2 regions of the Solibacillus sp. FSL R5-0449 genome follow, and region 2 is predicted to be linked to the other one. Evidence: a T-box and tRNA genes for the amino acid it is inferred to sense, from the RefSeq annotation. Region 2 holds a T-box; the other holds one or more tRNA genes.
What was found. The T-box of region 2 lies ahead of trpS (tryptophan--tRNA ligase). A T-box ahead of a tRNA ligase gene usually reads a tRNA of that ligase, here a tRNA-Trp.
Positions count from the first base shown of each region.

Region 1: it has a tRNA-Trp gene. The T-box ahead of trpS (tryptophan--tRNA ligase) is inferred to sense a tRNA for this amino acid. The anticodon was not compared.

Region 1 covers NZ_CP150239.1:2,993,148-3,003,170, reverse strand. The annotation lists gene MKY27_RS15105 (YgzB family protein) at 1-41, opposite strand, end outside; gene MKY27_RS15100 (nucleotidyltransferase-like protein) at 333-1,226, shown strand; rRNA gene MKY27_RS15095 (16S ribosomal RNA) at 1,572-3,128, shown strand; rRNA gene MKY27_RS15090 (23S ribosomal RNA) at 3,469-6,397, shown strand; rRNA gene rrf (5S ribosomal RNA) at 6,516-6,631, shown strand; tRNA gene MKY27_RS15080 (tRNA-Asn) at 6,646-6,721, shown strand; tRNA gene MKY27_RS15075 (tRNA-Ser) at 6,731-6,822, shown strand; tRNA gene MKY27_RS15070 (tRNA-Glu) at 6,839-6,913, shown strand; tRNA gene MKY27_RS15065 (tRNA-Val) at 6,943-7,018, shown strand; tRNA gene MKY27_RS15060 (tRNA-Met) at 7,037-7,111, shown strand; tRNA gene MKY27_RS15055 (tRNA-Asp) at 7,115-7,190, shown strand; tRNA gene MKY27_RS15050 (tRNA-Phe) at 7,211-7,286, shown strand; tRNA gene MKY27_RS15045 (tRNA-Thr) at 7,295-7,370, shown strand; tRNA gene MKY27_RS15040 (tRNA-Tyr) at 7,377-7,460, shown strand; tRNA gene MKY27_RS15035 (tRNA-Trp) at 7,471-7,544, shown strand; tRNA gene MKY27_RS15030 (tRNA-His) at 7,580-7,655, shown strand; tRNA gene MKY27_RS15025 (tRNA-His) at 7,696-7,771, shown strand; tRNA gene MKY27_RS15020 (tRNA-Gln) at 7,794-7,868, shown strand; tRNA gene MKY27_RS15015 (tRNA-Gly) at 7,880-7,954, shown strand; tRNA gene MKY27_RS15010 (tRNA-Cys) at 7,960-8,033, shown strand; tRNA gene MKY27_RS15005 (tRNA-Leu) at 8,077-8,157, shown strand; gene nagB (glucosamine-6-phosphate deaminase) at 8,608-9,339, shown strand; gene MKY27_RS14995 (DMT family transporter) at 9,375-10,023, opposite strand, start outside.
Region 2 covers NZ_CP150239.1:762,380-772,402, forward strand. The annotation lists gene MKY27_RS03560 (YjzD family protein) at 229-426, opposite strand; gene MKY27_RS03565 (beta-ketoacyl-ACP synthase III) at 883-1,818, shown strand; gene fabF (beta-ketoacyl-ACP synthase II) at 1,957-3,198, shown strand; gene trpS (tryptophan--tRNA ligase) at 3,443-4,432, opposite strand; T-box leader at 4,496-4,712, opposite strand; gene spxA (transcriptional regulator SpxA) at 5,166-5,564, shown strand; gene mecA (adaptor protein MecA) at 5,877-6,530, shown strand; gene MKY27_RS03590 (competence protein CoiA family protein) at 6,688-7,815, shown strand; gene pepF (oligoendopeptidase F) at 7,870-9,678, shown strand.

The sequences.
Region 1 (10,023 bases), 1.4 Mb from region 2:
AAAGAGCGGATTTTATTAATTTTACTATTATATTTTTTCATTTCAATTGCCTCCTAATCTAAAATATACTATAACATGAATTGGATATAAATTAGTAGACAGGAAAGAATTAGGCGGCTCGTTAACAACTCTTAATACTATTTAAAAATGTTTAAATGAAGGGTTTTTATAAATGAATGGCGAAAGAAAAAATAATGGCATTTCTATTATTTATTTTTAAGAAATGATGGACTTTCAGCATGGTTAAAGTTTATCGTCGTAATATTAGTTAATTTATCTTATAGCATCTACAAGGACATTATATAGAAGGTAAACTTTATAGGGGGATAACAATGGAACATATTTTAAGACCGATATATCAGGAACGTGCAAGTCAGCCGGAAACGCTTGGAGTAATATTGATAAACAAGCGTGAAGGTGCCGAGAATATGACCGATACATTTGATTCGGTTCTTTTAATTATTGTAAAAGAAAGTGATAAGCCTATTTATTCGAAACACTATTCATATGGTGAAGCGAAAATGGTGATGCATATTTTAACGGAGGAACGGTTGCGTAAATGGATTTTCATTGGCTCGCACAGGCGGTTAGTTGATTGGCTTTTCCACGGGAAGGTTATGTTTGACCGCAATGAGTTTCTATATAAACTGCGTTCTGAATTGCAAGAGTTCCCATTCTTCGGTCGAAAATTAAAAACAGGTATACAGTTTGCCAAGTTAATCCGCCGTTATAAAGAAGGAAAAGAATTATTTGAGGATGGTCATTATTTAGATGCGTACAATCATGTGGTTGCTTCATTGCATCATTTAGGGAGACTATCGATTATCGATAGCGGGCATTACCCGGAAGTAACAGTGTGGGCCCAGGTGAAACGCAATGATCCTGCAATATATAAATTATATGAAGAATTGATTATGAGCAATGAAAGTCTTGAAAAGCGTCTGGAGTTATTATTTTTAGCAGGTGAGTTTTTAATCAATTCCAGAACGACAGATGGGGCACAGCATATTTTAGAAACAATGCTTGCACAACCTTCGTGGACAATTCAGCAATTGCATGATTATCCTGAGTTGAGTTATTACTCTGTTGACCTGGAAGTGTTTGTTGAATACTTAATTGAAAAAGAGTTAATTTTAGTGGAAGCGGTTATCGCTAAAAACGAAGCGATCTTCCACAGAAACTATTATGTAGACAGACATTATATTGAATCCGAGTATGGGTTATAGTATATTAATCAGAGCGTTTAAAAACGCTCTGAAATTATTTTTAAAAAAGTATTGACGAAAACATTGAAAGTATTGTAATATATTAAATGTCGCTAAGACGTACTTGAAAACAACTAAATTACACACTCGATTTTCTTCAAAAAAACTTTTTCAAAAAAGTTGTTGACAAAAAGAAACAGAGATGTTAAATTAGAGAAGTCGCTAAAACGACAAACGAAACACAATGAACCTTGAAAACTGAACAAGCAACGTTAATGAAACAAGCTTCTTAAATGAAGCGAACAATAGATTACAACTTCTAACGAAGTTGGATCGCTAGCAAAGCAAATGAGCTTTCAAACTACTTTTATGGAGAGTTTGATCCTGGCTCAGGACGAACGCTGGCGGCGTGCCTAATACATGCAAGTCGAGCGGAAATTTTATTGGTGCTTGCACCTTTAAAATTTTAGCGGCGGACGGGTGAGTAACACGTGGGTAACCTACCTTATAGATTGGGATAACTCCGGGAAACCGGGGCTAATACCGAATAATACTTTTTAACACATGTTTTGAAGTTGAAAGACGGCATCTCGCTGTCACTATAAGATGGACCCGCGGCGCATTAGCTAGTTGGTGAGGTAACGGCTCACCAAGGCAACGATGCGTAGCCGACCTGAGAGGGTGATCGGCCACACTGGGACTGAGACACGGCCCAGACTCCTACGGGAGGCAGCAGTAGGGAATCTTCCACAATGGACGAAAGTCTGATGGAGCAACGCCGCGTGAGTGAAGAAGGATTTCGGTTCGTAAAACTCTGTTGCAAGGGAAGAACAAGTAGCGTAGTAACTGGCGCTACCTTGACGGTACCTTGTTAGAAAGCCACGGCTAACTACGTGCCAGCAGCCGCGGTAATACGTAGGTGGCAAGCGTTGTCCGGAATTATTGGGCGTAAAGCGCGCGCAGGTGGTTCCTTAAGTCTGATGTGAAAGCCCCCGGCTCAACCGGGGAGGGTCATTGGAAACTGGGGAACTTGAGTGCAGAAGAGGATAGTGGAATTCCAAGTGTAGCGGTGAAATGCGTAGAGATTTGGAGGAACACCAGTGGCGAAGGCGACTGTCTGGTCTGTAACTGACACTGAGGCGCGAAAGCGTGGGGAGCAAACAGGATTAGATACCCTGGTAGTCCACGCCGTAAACGATGAGTGCTAAGTGTTGGGGGGTTTCCGCCCCTCAGTGCTGCAGCTAACGCATTAAGCACTCCGCCTGGGGAGTACGGTCGCAAGACTGAAACTCAAAGGAATTGACGGGGGCCCGCACAAGCGGTGGAGCATGTGGTTTAATTCGAAGCAACGCGAAGAACCTTACCAGGTCTTGACATCCCGGTGACCACTATGGAGACATAGTTTCCCCTTCGGGGGCAACGGTGACAGGTGGTGCATGGTTGTCGTCAGCTCGTGTCGTGAGATGTTGGGTTAAGTCCCGCAACGAGCGCAACCCTTATTCTTAGTTGCCATCATTCAGTTGGGCACTCTAAGGAGACTGCCGGTGATAAACCGGAGGAAGGTGGGGATGACGTCAAATCATCATGCCCCTTATGACCTGGGCTACACACGTGCTACAATGGACGGTACAAACGGTTGCCAACCCGCGAGGGGGAGCTAATCCGATAAAACCGTTCTCAGTTCGGATTGTAGGCTGCAACTCGCCTACATGAAGCCGGAATCGCTAGTAATCGCGGATCAGCATGCCGCGGTGAATACGTTCCCGGGCCTTGTACACACCGCCCGTCACACCACGAGAGTTTGTAACACCCGAAGTCGGTGAGGTAACCTTTTGGAGCCAGCCGCCGAAGGTGGGATAGATGATTGGGGTGAAGTCGTAACAAGGTAGCCGTATCGGAAGGTGCGGCTGGATCACCTCCTTTCTAAGGATTTTTCGGAATCATTCCCTTGGGGAATGAAACATTAACGGTTGCTGTTCAGTTTTGAAGGTTCATTCTTAATTGAATGGAATACTTCAAAACACTCGTTCTTTGAAAACTGGATAAAACGACATTGAAAGCAATAAATCAAATTTCTATTTTATAGATTTTTAAACAAGTCAAGCAATTGACGTGTAAACTTAAATCTTGGATCTAAACTTCATTTTATGAAGTTAGGCCTCTGGCAGATGTTACAGATTTTTTAAAGGAAACTTTTTGAGTAAACTCAAAAAAATCTGAACGCAATTACGCCAAGGTGAAATTGATCTAAGTGTTAACTTTTGGTTAAGTTAATAAGGGCGCACGGTGGATGCCTTGGCACTAGGAGTCGATGAAGGACGGCACTAACACCGATATGCCTCGGGGAGCTGTAAGTAAGCTTTGATCCGGGGATTTCCGAATGGGGGAACCCACTATCTTTAATCGGATAGTATCTTCACGTGAATTCATAGCGTGTCGAAGACAGACGCAGAGAACTGAAACATCTAAGTACCTGCAGGAACAGAAAGAAAATTCGATTCCCTGAGTAGCGGCGAGCGAAACGGGAAGAGCCCAAACCAAAGAGCTTGCTCTTTGGGGTTGTAGGACACTCTATACGGAGTTACAAAAGAATGAACTAGACGAAGCGACTTGGAAAGGTCCGCGAAACGAGGTAAAAGCCCTGTAGTCAAAAGTTCATTCCCTCCAGAGTGGATCCTGAGTACGGCGGAACACGTGAAATTCCGTCGGAATCCGGGAGGACCATCTCCCAAGGCTAAATACTACCTAGTGACCGATAGTGAACCAGTACCGTGAGGGAAAGGTGAAAAGCACCCCGGAAGGGGAGTGAAATAGATCCTGAAACCGTGTGCCTACAAGTAGTTAGAGCCCGTTAATGGGTGATAGCGTGCCTTTTGTAGAATGAACCGGCGAGTTACGATTACGTGCGAGGTTAAGTTGAGAAGACGGAGCCGCAGCGAAAGCGAGTCTGAATAGGGCGAATTAGTACGTGGTCGTAGACCCGAAACCAGGTGATCTACCCATGTCCAGGGTGAAGGTGAGGTAACACTCACTGGAGGCCCGAACCCACGCACGTTGAAAAGTGCGGGGATGAGGTGTGGGTAGCGGAGAAATTCCAATCGAACCTGGAGATAGCTGGTTCTCTCCGAAATAGCTTTAGGGCTAGCCTCGTGATTGAGAATACCGGAGGTAGAGCACTGTTTGGACTAGGGGGGCATCTCGCTTTACCGAATTCAGACAAACTCCGAATGCCGGATATTTATACACGGGAGTCAGACTGCGAGTGATAAGATCCGTAGTCAAGAGGGAAACAGCCCAGACCACCAGCTAAGGTCCCCAAGTAATCGTTAAGTGGAAAAGGATGTGGCGTTGCTTAGACAACCAGGATGTTGGCTTAGAAGCAGCCATCATTTAAAGAGTGCGTAATAGCTCACTGGTCGAGTGACGCTGCGCCGAAAATGTATCGGGGCTAAACGATTCACCGAAGCTGTGGATGCATACTTTGAGTATGCGTGGTAGGAGAGCGTTCTAACAGCGTTGAAGTCAGACCGGAAGGACTGGTGGAGCGGTTAGAAGTGAGAATGCCGGTATGAGTAGCGAAACATGGGTGAGAATCCCATGCACCGTATGACTAAGGTTTCCTGAGGAAGGCTCGTCCGCTCAGGGTTAGTCGGGACCTAAGCCGAGGCCGATAGGCGTAGGCGATGGACAACAGGTTGATATTCCTGTACCACCTCCTCACCGTTTGAGAAATGGGGGGACGCAGTAGGATAGGGTAAGCACGCCGTTGGTTGCGCGTGTTCAAGCAGTAAGGCGTGTATGTAGGCAAATCCGCATACTTTAACGTTGAGCTGTGATGACGAGCTCGTATGAGCGAAGTTCCTGATTTCACACTGCCAAGAAAAGCCTCTATCGAGGTGAGAGGTGCCCGTACCGCAAACCGACACAGGTAGTCGAGGAGAGAATCCTAAGGTGTGCGAGAGAACTCTCGTTAAGGAACTCGGCAAAATGACCCCGTAACTTCGGGAGAAGGGGTGCTTCTTTGGGTGCATAGCCTAGAGAAGCCGCAGTGAATAGGCCCAGGCGACTGTTTAGCAAAAACACAGGTCTCTGCAAAACCGTAAGGTGACGTATAGGGGCTGACGCCTGCCCGGTGCTGGAAGGTTAAGAGGAGCGGTTAGCGCAAGCGAAGCTGTGAATTGAAGCCCCAGTAAACGGCGGCCGTAACTATAACGGTCCTAAGGTAGCGAAATTCCTTGTCGGGTAAGTTCCGACCCGCACGAAAGGCGTAACGATCTGGGCACTGTCTCAACGAGAGACTCGGTGAAATTATAGTACCTGTGAAGATGCAGGTTACCCGCGACAGGACGGAAAGACCCCGTGGAGCTTTACTGTAGCCTGATATTGAATTTTGGTACAACTTGTACAGGATAGGTAGGAGCCAGAGATCTCGGAGCGCCAGCTTCGAAGGAGGCGTCGGTGGGATACTACCCTGGTTGTATTGAACTTCTAACCCATGCCCCTTAGCGGGGTAGGAGACAGTGTCAGGCGGACAGTTTGACTGGGGCGGTCGCCTCCTAAAGAGTAACGGAGGCGCCCAAAGGTTCCCTCAGAATGGTTGGAAATCATTCGTAGAGTGTAAAGGCATAAGGGAGCTTGACTGCGAGACCTACAAGTCGAGCAGGGTCGAAAGACGGGCTTAGTGATCCGGTGGTTCCGCATGGAAGGGCCATCGCTCAACGGATAAAAGCTACCCCGGGGATAACAGGCTTATCTCCCCCAAGAGTCCACATCGACGGGGAGGTTTGGCACCTCGATGTCGGCTCATCGCATCCTGGGGCTGTAGTCGGTCCCAAGGGTTGGGCTGTTCGCCCATTAAAGCGGTACGCGAGCTGGGTTCAGAACGTCGTGAGACAGTTCGGTCCCTATCCGTCGTGGGCGTAGGAAATTTGAGAGGAGCTGTCCTTAGTACGAGAGGACCGGGATGGACATACCGCTGGTGTACCAGTTGTCTTGCCAAAGGCATCGCTGGGTAGCTATGTATGGACGGGATAAGTGCTGAAAGCATCTAAGCATGAAGCCCCCCTCAAGATGAGATTTCCCATTACGCAAGTAAGTAAGACCCCTGAAAGACGATCAGGTAGATAGGTTCGAGGTGGAAGTGCGGTGACGCATGCAGCTGACGAATACTAATCGGTCGAGGACTTAACCACATTTTATTGCACAAACTCAATGAAACGTTTATCCAGTTTTGAAAGAATGAAAAATTATTATAAAAATACTTGACAAAATCGAAAAGTATGGTATAATAATTAATGTCTTTCTAAATAGTCTAGTGATGATGGCAAAGAGGACACACCCGTTCCCATACCGAACACGGAAGTTAAGCTCTTTAGCGCCGATGGTAGTTGGGGGCTTCCCCCTGTGAGAGTAGGACGTCGCTAGGCTGTTATAGAATTATTCCGAAGTAGCTCAGTTGGTAGAGCATCCGGCTGTTAACCGGCAGGTCGCAGGTTCGAGTCCTGCCTTCGGAGCCATCAAATCTTGGAGAGTTGTCCGAGTGGCCGAAGGAGCACGATTGGAAATCGTGTATGCGGGTAACCCTGCATCAAGGGTTCAAATCCCTTACTCTCCGCCAGGCTTATTTATAAAGAGGCCCGTTGGTCAAGTGGTTAAGACACCGCCCTTTCACGGCGGTAACACGGGTTCGAATCCCGTACGGGTCACCAAAAAGATACATAAGAAAGTATCCAGCGTTGGAGGATTAGCTCAGCTGGGAGAGCACCTGCCTTACAAGCAGGGGGTCGGCGGTTCGAGCCCGTCATCCTCCACCATTAAACAAATAATATTATCGCGGGGTGGAGCAGTGGTAGCTCGTCGGGCTCATAACCCGAAGGTCGCAGGTTCAAGTCCTGCCCCCGCAACCAATTGGTCCCGTGGTGTAGCGGTTAACATGCCTGCCTGTCACGCAGGAGATCGCCGGTTCGATCCCGGTCGGGACCGCCATTTTTTTAAAATTAAATTGTGGGTTTGTAGCTCAGTTGGTAGAGCATTAGATTGAAGCTCTAAGTGTCGGCGGTTCGATTCCGTCCAAACCCACCATATTTTTTGCCGGTGTAGCTCAGTTGGTAGAGCAACTGACTTGTAATCAGTAGGTCGAGGGTTCGACTCCTTTCGCCGGCACCATTACCTGGAGGGGTAGCGAAGTGGCTAAACGCGGCGGACTGTAAATCCGCTCCTTAGGGTTCGGCGGTTCGAATCCGTCCCCCTCCACCATCCTTTTGATAGGGGCATAGTTTAAAGGTAGAACTACGGTCTCCAAAACCGTCAGTGTGGGTTCGATTCCTACTGCCCCTGCCAAATAAATTCTCAAAAATACTTAAAATAATATAGTGGCGGTTGTGGCGAAGTGGTTAACGCACCTGATTGTGGTTCAGGCATTCGTGGGTTCGATTCCCATCAGTCGCCCCATCTTTTATTTAGGTTTAAGTATTAAAATTATATTATAGTGGCGGTTGTGGCGAAGTGGTTAACGCACCTGATTGTGGTTCAGGCATTCGTGGGTTCGATTCCCATCAGTCGCCCCATTTTATATATTAATTTAAATATTGGGGTATAGCCAAGCGGTAAGGCAACGGATTTTGATTCCGTCATGCCCTGGTTCGAATCCAGGTACCCCAGCCATTTTTTAATTTGCGGAAGTAGTTCAGTGGTAGAACACCACCTTGCCAAGGTGGGGGTCGCGAGTTCGAACCTCGTCTTCCGCTCCAAATATGGCGGCATAGCCAAGTGGTAAGGCACAGGTCTGCAACACCTTTATCACCGGTTCAAATCCGGTTGCCGCCTCCATATTTCATTGAATCGGAATTCCGATTTTTTTTTACCTTAATTTGCCGAGTTGGTGGAATGGCAGACACGACGGACTCAAAATCCGTTGCCGCGAGGCGTGTGGGTTCAAGTCCCACACTCGGTATCAGTTCAATACAACAGATAAAACTCTTCAAAGCCTAACATAAAAGCTTTGAAGAGTTTTTTAGTTTTAAATTAAATATTTTAGATGGAATCAAGAATCAATATTTACATCTTATATTTACATCTTACTTCACCTTAGAATTATTTGCAGCATACTATTATTTGATTATCACTGAAGTAAATTATTCTTTAAATAGAAGTATTGTAAAAGGAACTTTCTAAATATTAAAGCGAAATAAAGTGATTCATTTTATGGTTTTGAAAGGTACAAAATTATATATATTTTGCGTCAGTACATGCTCTTTATATAGAAAATATGACGTTTTTTTCTAGCTTCTTAAAAATATTTGCTATAGAATGAACATTATAATGCTAGAAAATCAAAAAGCCGTAAATATTATTTAGACAATAACAAATATGTATTTCAGTGAGGAAGTAGGGAAATAAAAAAATGAATGTAGTAACAAACTTTAAATGGATTGAAGCAGCAAACTATGATGAGATGAGTAAAATTGCCGCAACAATTTTTATAGATCAATTGAAAAAAAATAGTGAAACAGTACTTGGTTTAGCTACAGGGGGGACTCCGGAAGGCTTTTATAAAGAACTGGTTGCAGCCTACAAAGCAGGTGAGGTCTCTTTTGCTCAGGCCAAGTCCTTTAACCTGGATGAATATGTTGGAATTGATCCGGCAAATGAATCGAGCTACCATTATTATATGGATCATCATCTGTTTAATCATGTCGATATGAAACGTGATAATATCAATTTACCGGCTGGCATTCAATCGAATTTAGAAAAGGCTGCAGCTGAATATGAAGCGATGATTAAAGAAGCAGGAAATATTGATATTCAGCTTTTAGGAATCGGTGGGAATGGACATATTGGTTTTAATGAACCGGGAACTCCTTTCGATGTAGGTACACATATCATAGAACTTGCGCAGTCTACACGTGAAGCAAACAAAGTTTATTTTGATTCAATTGAGGATGTGCCGACCCATGCCATTACAATGGGAATTAAAACCATTTTAAGTTCTAAAAAGATTGTATTATTAATTGCTAGTGCTTCAAAACAAGAGGCCTTTGATCGTTTGCGCAGCAGAATAGTTACAGAAGATTTCCCTGCAAGCGCTCTTCACAACCATCCGGATGTTACTGTTATTTATACTGATATGAAATAAACTAAAGGAGTGCATACAATGTGCACTCCTTTTTATTATTTCATCGCTGATATAACGACTCCTGCAATAATAGCGATCCCACCGATTACTTGAGCAAGTAGGAGTTGCTCATTTAAAAACAATACAGCAAAGATTGTTGCAAAGAGGGGAATGAAGTTCAGGTAGATACTTGCTTTGTTTGCACCTAATGAGACAACGCCGGTATTCCAGCTTAAAAAGGCAACAATTGAAGCAATGATGCCTACATAAATAATTGCCCCGATTGTCGAAGTGTTCCATACGATTGTCTGTGATGTTGTCAGTAGTTCATATGTTGCGAATGGGAGTAACATAATGGCTCCGATTGCGATTGTTACTAAAAAAGTAGAGTAGCCAGGCAATTTGCCAGCGTACTTTTTAATGAGTAATGAATAGATACTCCAGCACACTACGGCAATTAATACGATTAAGTCCCCTTTGTTGAATGAATATGAAAAGAGGCTTTTTAACGAACCTCCAGATATAATAAAGAGCACGCCGACTAAAGATAGCATCGTGCCGAACATCTGGAATTTTGTTAAACGTTCTTTTAAAAAGATGAAGCTCAGTATGTATATAATGATCGGTGTCGATGAATTCATTAATGATGCATTGATGGACGTTGTATAATGCAATCCGATGTATACGAGCGTATTGAATGCAGCA
Region 2 (10,023 bases):
CTAATAAAAATGAAAAAGTTCCAATAAAAGACGGAAGTTCTAATATAAATGCCCTTTATTCTAATAAGCAGTGCAACTGTTCAAATAAACGGGTCGATTTGTCTAAAAAGATATACAAACCTTCTAAAATAAGTTAAAAGTCTTCTATTAAAATTCGCGCACCTTCAAAATAGGCGAAAATAACAAGGGGCTGTCCATTAGTTTTACCGGACAGCCCCTTGTTATCTATTAGTGATGCTCTGCTTCTGTTTCTGGAGTTGATTCGTTTGGAATGATTGCAGCGATAATAATAACTAATACGCTGAATACTAATGATACGATTACGCCATTCATGAAGTTAAAATCTACACTTAATACAGAACTTACTACATAGTTTAGCATTGAAACTAATAAGAATGACCAAAAGAACGTAATGATATATTGCATCAAATTCACCTCATTGAACTTATTTATAACGTTATTGTGAAATTACATCTTCAATATCATACCACAAGCATTCATCAAATTAAAAGGGCGAATCAAATTATTCTTGAAGTTGTCATAAATGCTTGTTTTTATTGCTTTTTTAAGTAGGAATTAACAAGGGAAATGGGAAAATTAGCTGGAAGCTGTATGTCTAATATTTGAACGATTTTGTCCATTTGTTCTTTAACATTAAATGTAAGAAACGAACCGAAAAAACTTCATCAGCCATTTAATTTCATGAAGATGTGTTAACAAATAGTATAGCCATTTTATTCGAACAAAAAACATGTATAAATCCCTAATCCCTCGTTTTCCAGAAATTTTAATTGTGTTCAAAATAATTATGCTCTATAATTAGTACCAACTACTAATAATTAGTTATATTTTTTGAGTGATGAAAAACAAGGGGGCTATTATATGAATGCCGGTATTATAGGGATGGGGAAATATGTTCCGGAAAAAGCTATAGCAAATAAAGATTTTGAAAAAGTATTGGATACATCAGATGAGTGGATTCGTTCTCGTACAGGAATTGAAAACCGTTTTATCGCCGAGAATGAAGAAACATCGGATTTAGCATATAAAGCAGCAGTGCAAGCGATCGAAAATGCAGGGATTACACCGGATCAAATCGGCCTTATCATCGTTGCAACAGTTACACAGGATCAGAATTTCCCGGGTGTGGCGTGCCAAATTCAAGAGCGACTTGGAATTTCGGGATGTGGTGCGATGGACGTGTCCGCTGCGTGCTCAGGATTTATTTATGGAACGGCCATTGCAAAACAATTTATTGAGAGTAATAGCTATGAATATATATTAGTAGTAGGTGTTGAAAAACTGTCGAAAATTGTGGATTGGGATGACCGCAACACAGCTGTTCTATTTGGAGATGGCGCAAGTGCGGCGATTCTCGGCAAAGTTTCGGAAGGGCGCGGAATTTTATCGTTCGAACTTGGAGCTGACGGAACAGGTGGAAAGCATCTTTATTTAAATCCTGAAAATCATATTACAATGAACGGTCGTGAAGTATTTAAATTTGCTGTTCGTCAAATGGGCGAATCTGCCGTAAATGTACTCGAAAAGGCTGGCCTGACGAAGGAAGATGTCGATTATTTAGTACCGCATCAGGCGAACATCCGCATTATGGAAGCCGCAAGAGAACGTCTAGAATTACCAGAGGAAAAAATGTCGAAAACAATCCAGAAATACGGGAATACATCTGCCGCTTCAATCGGTATTTCAATCGTAGAAGATTTGGAATCAGGGAAAATCAAAGATGATGATATCGTTGTTTTGGTAGGTTTCGGCGGAGGCCTTACATGGGGCGCACTTGCGTTAAAGTGGGGTAAATAAGAACGTGAATGTGGGGGAAAGAACGAATACTAAAATCGTCACGTCCTGTGGCAATGAATTCGTGTCCTGCCCCCCGACCGGAATTGAAAATAAACCTTTAAATAGGAAAGAACTTAACTTAGAAAAGGGTGTTAAATAATGGAGAAAAGAAGAGTTGTTGTTACAGGAATCGGTGCAGTATCGCCAGTAGGAAACAGTGCAGAGCAAGCATGGGAAAATGTAATTGCAGGCAAGTCTGGTATTGGACCATTAACACGTGTGGATGTGAGTAAATTTCCAGTTTCTGTAGCTGCAGAAGTAAGAGATTTTAATATAGAAGATTATATCGAGAAGAAAGAAGCACGCAAAATGGACCGCTTTACACATTATGCGATCGCTGCTTCTATGATGGCCGCAAAAGATGCCAACTTGACGATTACTGAAGAAATGGCGCCGCGTGTAGGTGTATGGATCGGTTCAGGTATCGGCGGAATGGAAACACATGAACAGCAGTTTTTAACTTTCCAGGAACGCGGTGTACGCCGTGTAAGTCCATTTTTCGTACCGATGATGATTCCGGATATGGCTTCTGGACAAGTTTCGATTTATCTTGGTGCAAAAGGGGTAAACTCTTGTTCCGTAACAGCATGTGCATCGGGAACAAACTCTATTGGTGACGCATTTAAAGTAATTGAGCGTGGCGACGCGGATGTCATGATTACAGGTGGAGCAGAGGCACCAATCGTCACAATGGCGGTAGCAGGCTTTTGTGCAAACACAGCGTTATCGCTGAATTCGGATACTGCAACTGCATCACGTCCATTCGATAAAAACCGTGACGGCTTCGTTATTGGCGAAGGTGCTGGGATTTTAATTCTGGAAGAGTATGAACATGCAAAAGCGCGCGGTGCAAAAATTTACGGCGAGGTTGTTGGGTATGGTTCGACAGGGGATGCCCACCATATTACAGCACCGGCTCCAAACGGTGAAGGTGCAGCACGTGCAATGCAAATGGCAATCGATGATGCACAAGTATCACCTGACCGAGTGGGTTATATTAATGCACACGGTACGAGTACACCATATAATGACTTATTTGAAACACAGGCAGTTAAAACTGTGTTTGGTGACCATGCCTATAAGTTGGCGATGAGCTCAACGAAAAGTATGACTGGCCATTTATTAGGGGCAGCGGGTGGTATTGAAGCGATCTTCACGGTACTAGCATTGAAGGAAGGTATTTTGCCGCCAACTATGAATTTACATGAACCGGATCCGGAATGTGATCTGGACTATGTACCAAATGCCGCAAGAAAAGCAGAAGTAGAATATGCGTTAAGCAACTCACTTGGTTTCGGCGGACATAATGCTTGTTTACTATTCAAAAAATTTACAGATTAATAATAATAAAAAACGAACGTGCTTCTTCTATCGCACGTTCGTTTTTCGTATAGTTGTACGAAGGATGGTGTTTTGACACGTTTCGTACTTTTTTTATTTTTTTATGGGCTCAGTGTCATGTCGATCAGTAATATGATTTTGTACTTGAATTACCGCACGCTCGGTTATTCATGGCATGCTGTATTAATGTACATTGTACATGGAGCAGAGTTGTATATGCTGCTTGTTGCGATAGGTGGTATGATTAGCGTCGTTTACGGCCTAAGCCCATCGCGTTCTCCATTTTCTTGAGAGTTTTAGAGGCAATGGCATTCGCTTTTACTGCACCCTCATCCAAAATTTTATCAAGTTCCGGTGAGTCAATCAGTGCATAATAGCGTTCCTGAATTGGTGTTAAGTGGTCGATAACAGCCTGTGCTACTCCAGCTTTAAAATCACCATAGCCTTTGCCTTCATACTTCGCTTCCAAATCTGCAATTGCTGTTCCGGATAAGGCAGATTCAATGATAAGCAAGTTTGATACACCCGGTTTGTTTTCAATATCGAATTTAACGATTCCCTCAGAATCCGTTACAGCCGATTTGATTTTCTTTTCGATTTCTTTAGCTGTATCAAGCAGGCGGATCGTCGCTTTAGAGTTTGTATCCGATTTTGACATTTTTTTCGTTGGTTCCTGCAATGATTTGATCCGGGCGCCTTCTTTCGGCAATTGAATATCAGGAATCGTTAAAACATCATTGTAGCGCTTATTAAATCGCTCAGCCAAATCGCGCGTTAATTCAATATGCTGCTTTTGGTCTTCGCCAACCGGTACGATATCTGTATTGTACAGAAGAATATCGGCAGCCATTAACGGCGGGTATGTTAAAAGTGCGGCAGAAACGGATTCTTTACCTGTTGATTTGTCTTTGAATTGTGTCATACGTTCCAATTCGCCGATTGATGCGACACATTGCAGCATCCAGCCGGCTTGTGCGTGGGCAGGGACTTCTGACTGTATAAATAAGACCGATTTTTTCGGGTCAATGCCACATGCAATATACATTGCAGCCAATGAGCGAATGTTTTTACGAAGCTCCAGGCGATCCTGTGGCACAGTAATGGCATGCTGATCCACGATGCAATAAATGGCGTTATTGTCTTCCTGTAGCGCTGGGAATTGTTTGATGGCTCCGATATAGTTCCCTAATGTAATAGTTCCTGTTGGTTGTACACCTGAAAAGATTGTTTTCATTGGGTGTTCCTCCTTCAAATCAAATGAAAATAAAAAAACATCATGCGTCCTCTATTCGAAAATAGAAGGGACGAATGATGTTAAAATCCGCGGTACCACCCAGCTTGCCTTAATTGGCCACTTTGCTTCGTAACGTGAAGGCGACGAGCTGGACTACTAATAGAAACGTTCATCAAGCTAACTCGGAAGTCCATTCCATTTAACGAATGATCTGTTTGCACCAACCACAGACTCTCTAGGCATTCTTATTAAATGTACTACTCTTCGTCATCGTTTTTCATAATCTTGAAAGGATTATAACGTAACTCATGAAAAGAAAGCAATTGTTTTATTTAAAGAAAAAGGAATAAAATGAATTGGAAATGGAAATAGTAGTAAATAGTTAATTATCGCGCCATATTATCTGATTTTTTTCTCAATTAAGATTTGATAATTGAGAAAAAACTTCGGAAATCTATACGTTTTATTTTACTATTTTATGGGTAAAATTTGTTATGGCACAAAATTATAAAAAAGGTGCTTATTAGAGAGAAATACGTAATAAAATTTATTACGTAACTTGAATTATTTATTGACAATGTATATTCAAACATGGGTTATTCATGTATAATGGGTACAGAATCTTAAATTAAATTAATTCTAAATTAAGTTTTACTTATACATTTATGCTTCTATATTAACAGAAGCAGCATCTAGCAATTGAATTGAAATCAATTAGAGAGGGAGTGAGCCAATGTTAGTAACATTATTTACTTCACCAAGTTGTACTTCATGTCGAAAAGCAAAAGCATGGTTAGAGGAACATGATATCCCATATACAGAACGCAACATTTTTTCCGAGCCACTTACAATTAGTGAAATCAAAGAGATTTTACGAATGACAGAAGATGGTACCGATGAAATTATCTCAACACGTTCGAAAATTTTCCAGAAGTTGAATGTCGATGTTGAAACATTGCCATTACAACGATTATATGAGCTTATTCAGGAATATCCGGGACTATTACGTCGTCCGATTATTTTAGATGAAAAACGTCTGCAAGTCGGTTATAACGAAGACGAAATTCGTCGATTCCTGCCTCGTAAAGTACGAGCGTACCAGTTGCAAGAAGCCCAACGCATGGTTAATTAAATAGATCGCTCATGATGTTACGGATGCATATTGTGCAATTGTAGCATCTTTTTTTTATTTTAGAACATATTAGAAAGAGACCTTAAGGACTTGATTTAAAGTGTTTCGTGCAATACAATTTCAATTATTCAAATAATTTACGATGAATAATGTTTTTCCTTTTCATTTTAATCCAATCCATCATACAATAGAGTTATAGATACTTCTAATATTAAAAGTATCTGGGTTCCGATGCAATAGAACGCCATATTGTATGCCACTTGGAAATAAAGCGACGTTCTATACAATGACTGTGAAGGGAGTTGAGGTCTAATGGACATCGAACGCATTAATGAAAATACGCTAAAATTATTTATTACGTATAGTGATATCGAGGACCGCGGTTATACACGCGAAGAAATCTGGTACAATCGCGCAAAAGGTGAAGAGCTTTTCTGGGATATCATTGGTGAAATAAATACAGATGATTATTTCGATTTAGATGGTCCAATTTGGATTCATATTAACGCTTCAGAAAGTGGATTGGAAGTCGTTGTTACACGCGCGTCTGTAGGTAATGACTCCGAAACTTCTTCAATGCCCGGCAGCTTTGAAGATGACCTTCATATATCAGATCAATTAAATGAAATGGAAGAATCGATCTTCAATGCGATTGGCAAAGCGGCAAAAGAGGAAGAACAATCGCTTGAAAACGCACGATTCCGATTTAAAGATATTGACGAACTAATACCTCTTGCAAAACGCGCAGCACCTTTAGGAATAGAGTCTGTGTTGTATAAATGGGAGGACTACTACTATTTATATGTAGATTTAAAAGATTTGGAAAGCCAGGAAGCGAGAAATATCATCGCTTTATGTACTGAATATTTACAGGCTTCCAAAATTACAGCGCATCGCCTTGAAGAGTATGGGGAAACAATCATTGCTGAAGACTGCTTCGAAACAATCATTACGTATTTTGAGTAGGAAGAGCAGTTTACGAAAGCCACCTGAGTTTAGGTGGCTTTTTTGTATTGGTCTTTGAGAAGGAATACTTTGAAAAAGCAAGTTTCCAATAGTTACTATTCATAAGTTGAAAAAGACTATGCATTTCAATAAGATGGATAAAAAGGAGTCGAGGCAAATGCTCGTCGCCATGAACGAACAACAGCAATTATTTCATTTAACGTCAAAACTTCCGCCGGATGAACTGCAAAAATTAAAAGAACAGCAATCCTTTTTTTGTCCTTTATGCAGAGAACGCCTTTTATTAAAGGCCGGTCAAATAAAAATTCCCCATTTTGCCCATCAAAAAAATAGCGATTGCGATTCTTTATTTTCGGAAGGGGAGTCTGCTGTCCATCTGCTCGGGAAACAACAGCTTTTTCAACTTTTTACGGGCCTTCAGCTAAGTCCTGTCCTTGAACCATATTTACCACAGCTTCAACAGCGACCCGATCTTCTTATTATATTTAAAGACCATCAATATGCCATTGAATTTCAGTGCAGTCCAATCGCACATCCATCTTTTCAACAGCGTACAAGCGGCTATTTGAATGCTGGTATAACACCGATATGGATTTTGCACACTCCTGAGAAGTTTAAAAGTCCCGGTATTGTAAAAGTTTCCATCAATCATACGAACGTTCAATTTATGCAACAGTATAAAAAGCAGAATTTTCTCATCACCTATGATGTAAAAAGCAAAACTTTCTACTATATTAGTAATTTGATCCATCTTCATAAATTGCAGTATTTTGCTGTTGTTAAACCACTCCCCCTCAGTCAACAACGTTTCCCGTTCTTAGTCCCTGAAAAAATAACGAAATCACAATTCCATCTGTTGCTAAATAACTACAGGAAGTACCGGGAGCGATATATCCGTCCTCGTCTATTACTAAGCAAAAAAGGAGTGAATGACCGATTTTTCCGTTCTATTTATGAGTTAAGGCTATTGATGTCGGATTTGCCGTCTATTTTAGGAATTCCTGTCTATAATACGAATGCTTTTAATCGATTTTGTATAGAATGGCAAGTAGGGCTTTTTCATTTTATGAACTGCCATGCGCTCACACCTGAAACGATGAATGTACAGGCAATTCCTTATTTTTTCAAATGGTATCAAATGGAGCTGACGGATGAGCGGAAAGCAGCGGTGGAACATTATTTAACAATTTTAAAACATCTCAAAGTAGAGCAACTGGATGAAAATATACCCGAAGAACAACTTTTTAATGTTCTGTACGACGAATTGGTTGCATTTGGATGTTGAAATTGTTTAAATAGATTTATAATTTCGAATATCGGAATAGTAGGAGGCAAATAAATGGCAAAGCAAATTTTAACGCGTGAAGAAGTACCTGAGCAATTAACTTGGGATTTAACAACAATTTTTGAATCCGATGAAGCTTGGGAAGCTGAGCTGAAAGAAGTAGAACAATTATCAAAAAAAGCTCCGGAATATAAAGGGAAAGTAGCGGAAAGTGCGGAAAGCTTATACAATACATTGCAGTTCAGCGATGCATTATACGAGCGTCTGAGCAAGCTATATGTGTATTCTCATTTAAAGCATGATCAGGATACGACGAATAGTAAATACCAGGATCTTGATGGTCGTATTCGCTCTGTACTAACAAATGCAGGAGCAGCGTGGTCATTTATTACGCCTGAAATTTTAGCATTGGATGAAGCAACATTGAACAGCTATGTGGAAAGCTATGAACCACTTTCACTATATGAACAAAGCCTAAAAGAACTGAATTTGGGCCGCCCTCATATTTTATCTGCGGAAAAAGAAGAATTGCTGGCACAATTTTCTGAAGTGACATCAACATCCGGCAAAACATTCAGTGCTTTAAACAATGCAGATCTAGAATTCCCGAAAATTAAAGGGGAAGATGGGGAAGAAGTACAAATTACGCACGGTAACTATATTACAATGCTTGAGAGCGATAACCGTGAAGTGCGTGAGGCAGCATTTAAAGCTGTTTACAAAACGTATGGTCAATACAAAAATACATTTGCGACAACTTTAGCAGGGAATGTAAAAGCACATAATGCCAATGCAAAAGTTCGTAATTACAATTCGGCTCGCCATGCGGCATTAAGCAATAACTTCATTCCTGAAAAAGTGTATGATCAGCTTGTTTCGACAATCCATGACTATTTACCGGCATTACACCGTTATGTAGAGCTTCGTAAAAAAGTGCTTGGTTTAGATGAACTGCATATGTACGATCTGTTTACACCACTTGTTAAAGAAGTGAAAATGGAAGTAACATATGACGAAGCGAAGAAGACGATGGTAGAAAGCTTTGCGCCACTTGGTAAAGAATATCAGGAAATCGTTCAAAAAGGTCTGGATAGCCGTTGGGTAGACGTGCTTGAAAACAAAGGAAAACGCAGCGGTGCATATTCTTCAGGAACGTTCGGCACAAATCCGTATGTATTAATGAACTGGCAAAATAACGTGAATAACCTTTATACATTGGCACATGAATTCGGCCACTCAATGCACAGTTATTATTCACGTGCTAACCAGCCTTATCAATATGCGGATTACTCGATTTTCGTTGCGGAAGTTGCTTCAACATGTAACGAAGAACTATTATTCGATCATTTAATGAAAACATTGGATGATGATAAGCAAAAAATCTACTTACTAAATCAATGGTTGGACGGTTTCCGCGGTACAGTATTCCGTCAAACGATGTTCGCTGAGTTTGAGCATATGATTCATGAATTAGATGCAAAAGGCGAATCGATTACATCAGAAAAATTAACATCCATTTATTATGATTTAAACAAACAATACTTTGGTGATGCAATGACTGTAGATGAGGAAATCGGTCTGGAATGGGCAAGAATTCCGCACTTCTACTACAATTATTACGTATATCAATACGCAACAGGTCAATCTGCGGCAACGGCATTATCAAAACAAATTTTAGAAGAAGGCGAACCGGCAGTTGAGCGCTATATTAACAACTTCCTAAAAGCTGGCTGCTCGGACTTCCCGATCGAAGTATTAAAAGCTGCAGGTGTAGATATGGAGTCTCCGGAACCGATCGCATTGGCATGCCAAGTATTTGAAGAGAAGTTAGAAGAGCTTGAAAAATTATTATTGAATAATTAATAGTTTGTGAAAACGCATCTGTTTCAGGTGCGTTTTTTGCTTGAAAAAATGGAATTTTACTTAGGGAATATAGAGAATGGTAAAATTTCATTCTGGGAAACAATGAATGGGAAAAGGTTAAAGAATGTTGATATATCGGTGTTCGAGGGGGAGAATTAAATACGAATTTATGACAATTTTTTTTAAACCTCATTTATTCATATGGAAACGCTTACTATATGACGAATTTGTGAAATTGTGAAAGATACATTGCAAGAAATATTATTCCATGATAGAGTAATACTCGTGAAATAAATCACATAACAAACATACACCCCTTTGTTTGAACGTGAACATTTCTCCCAT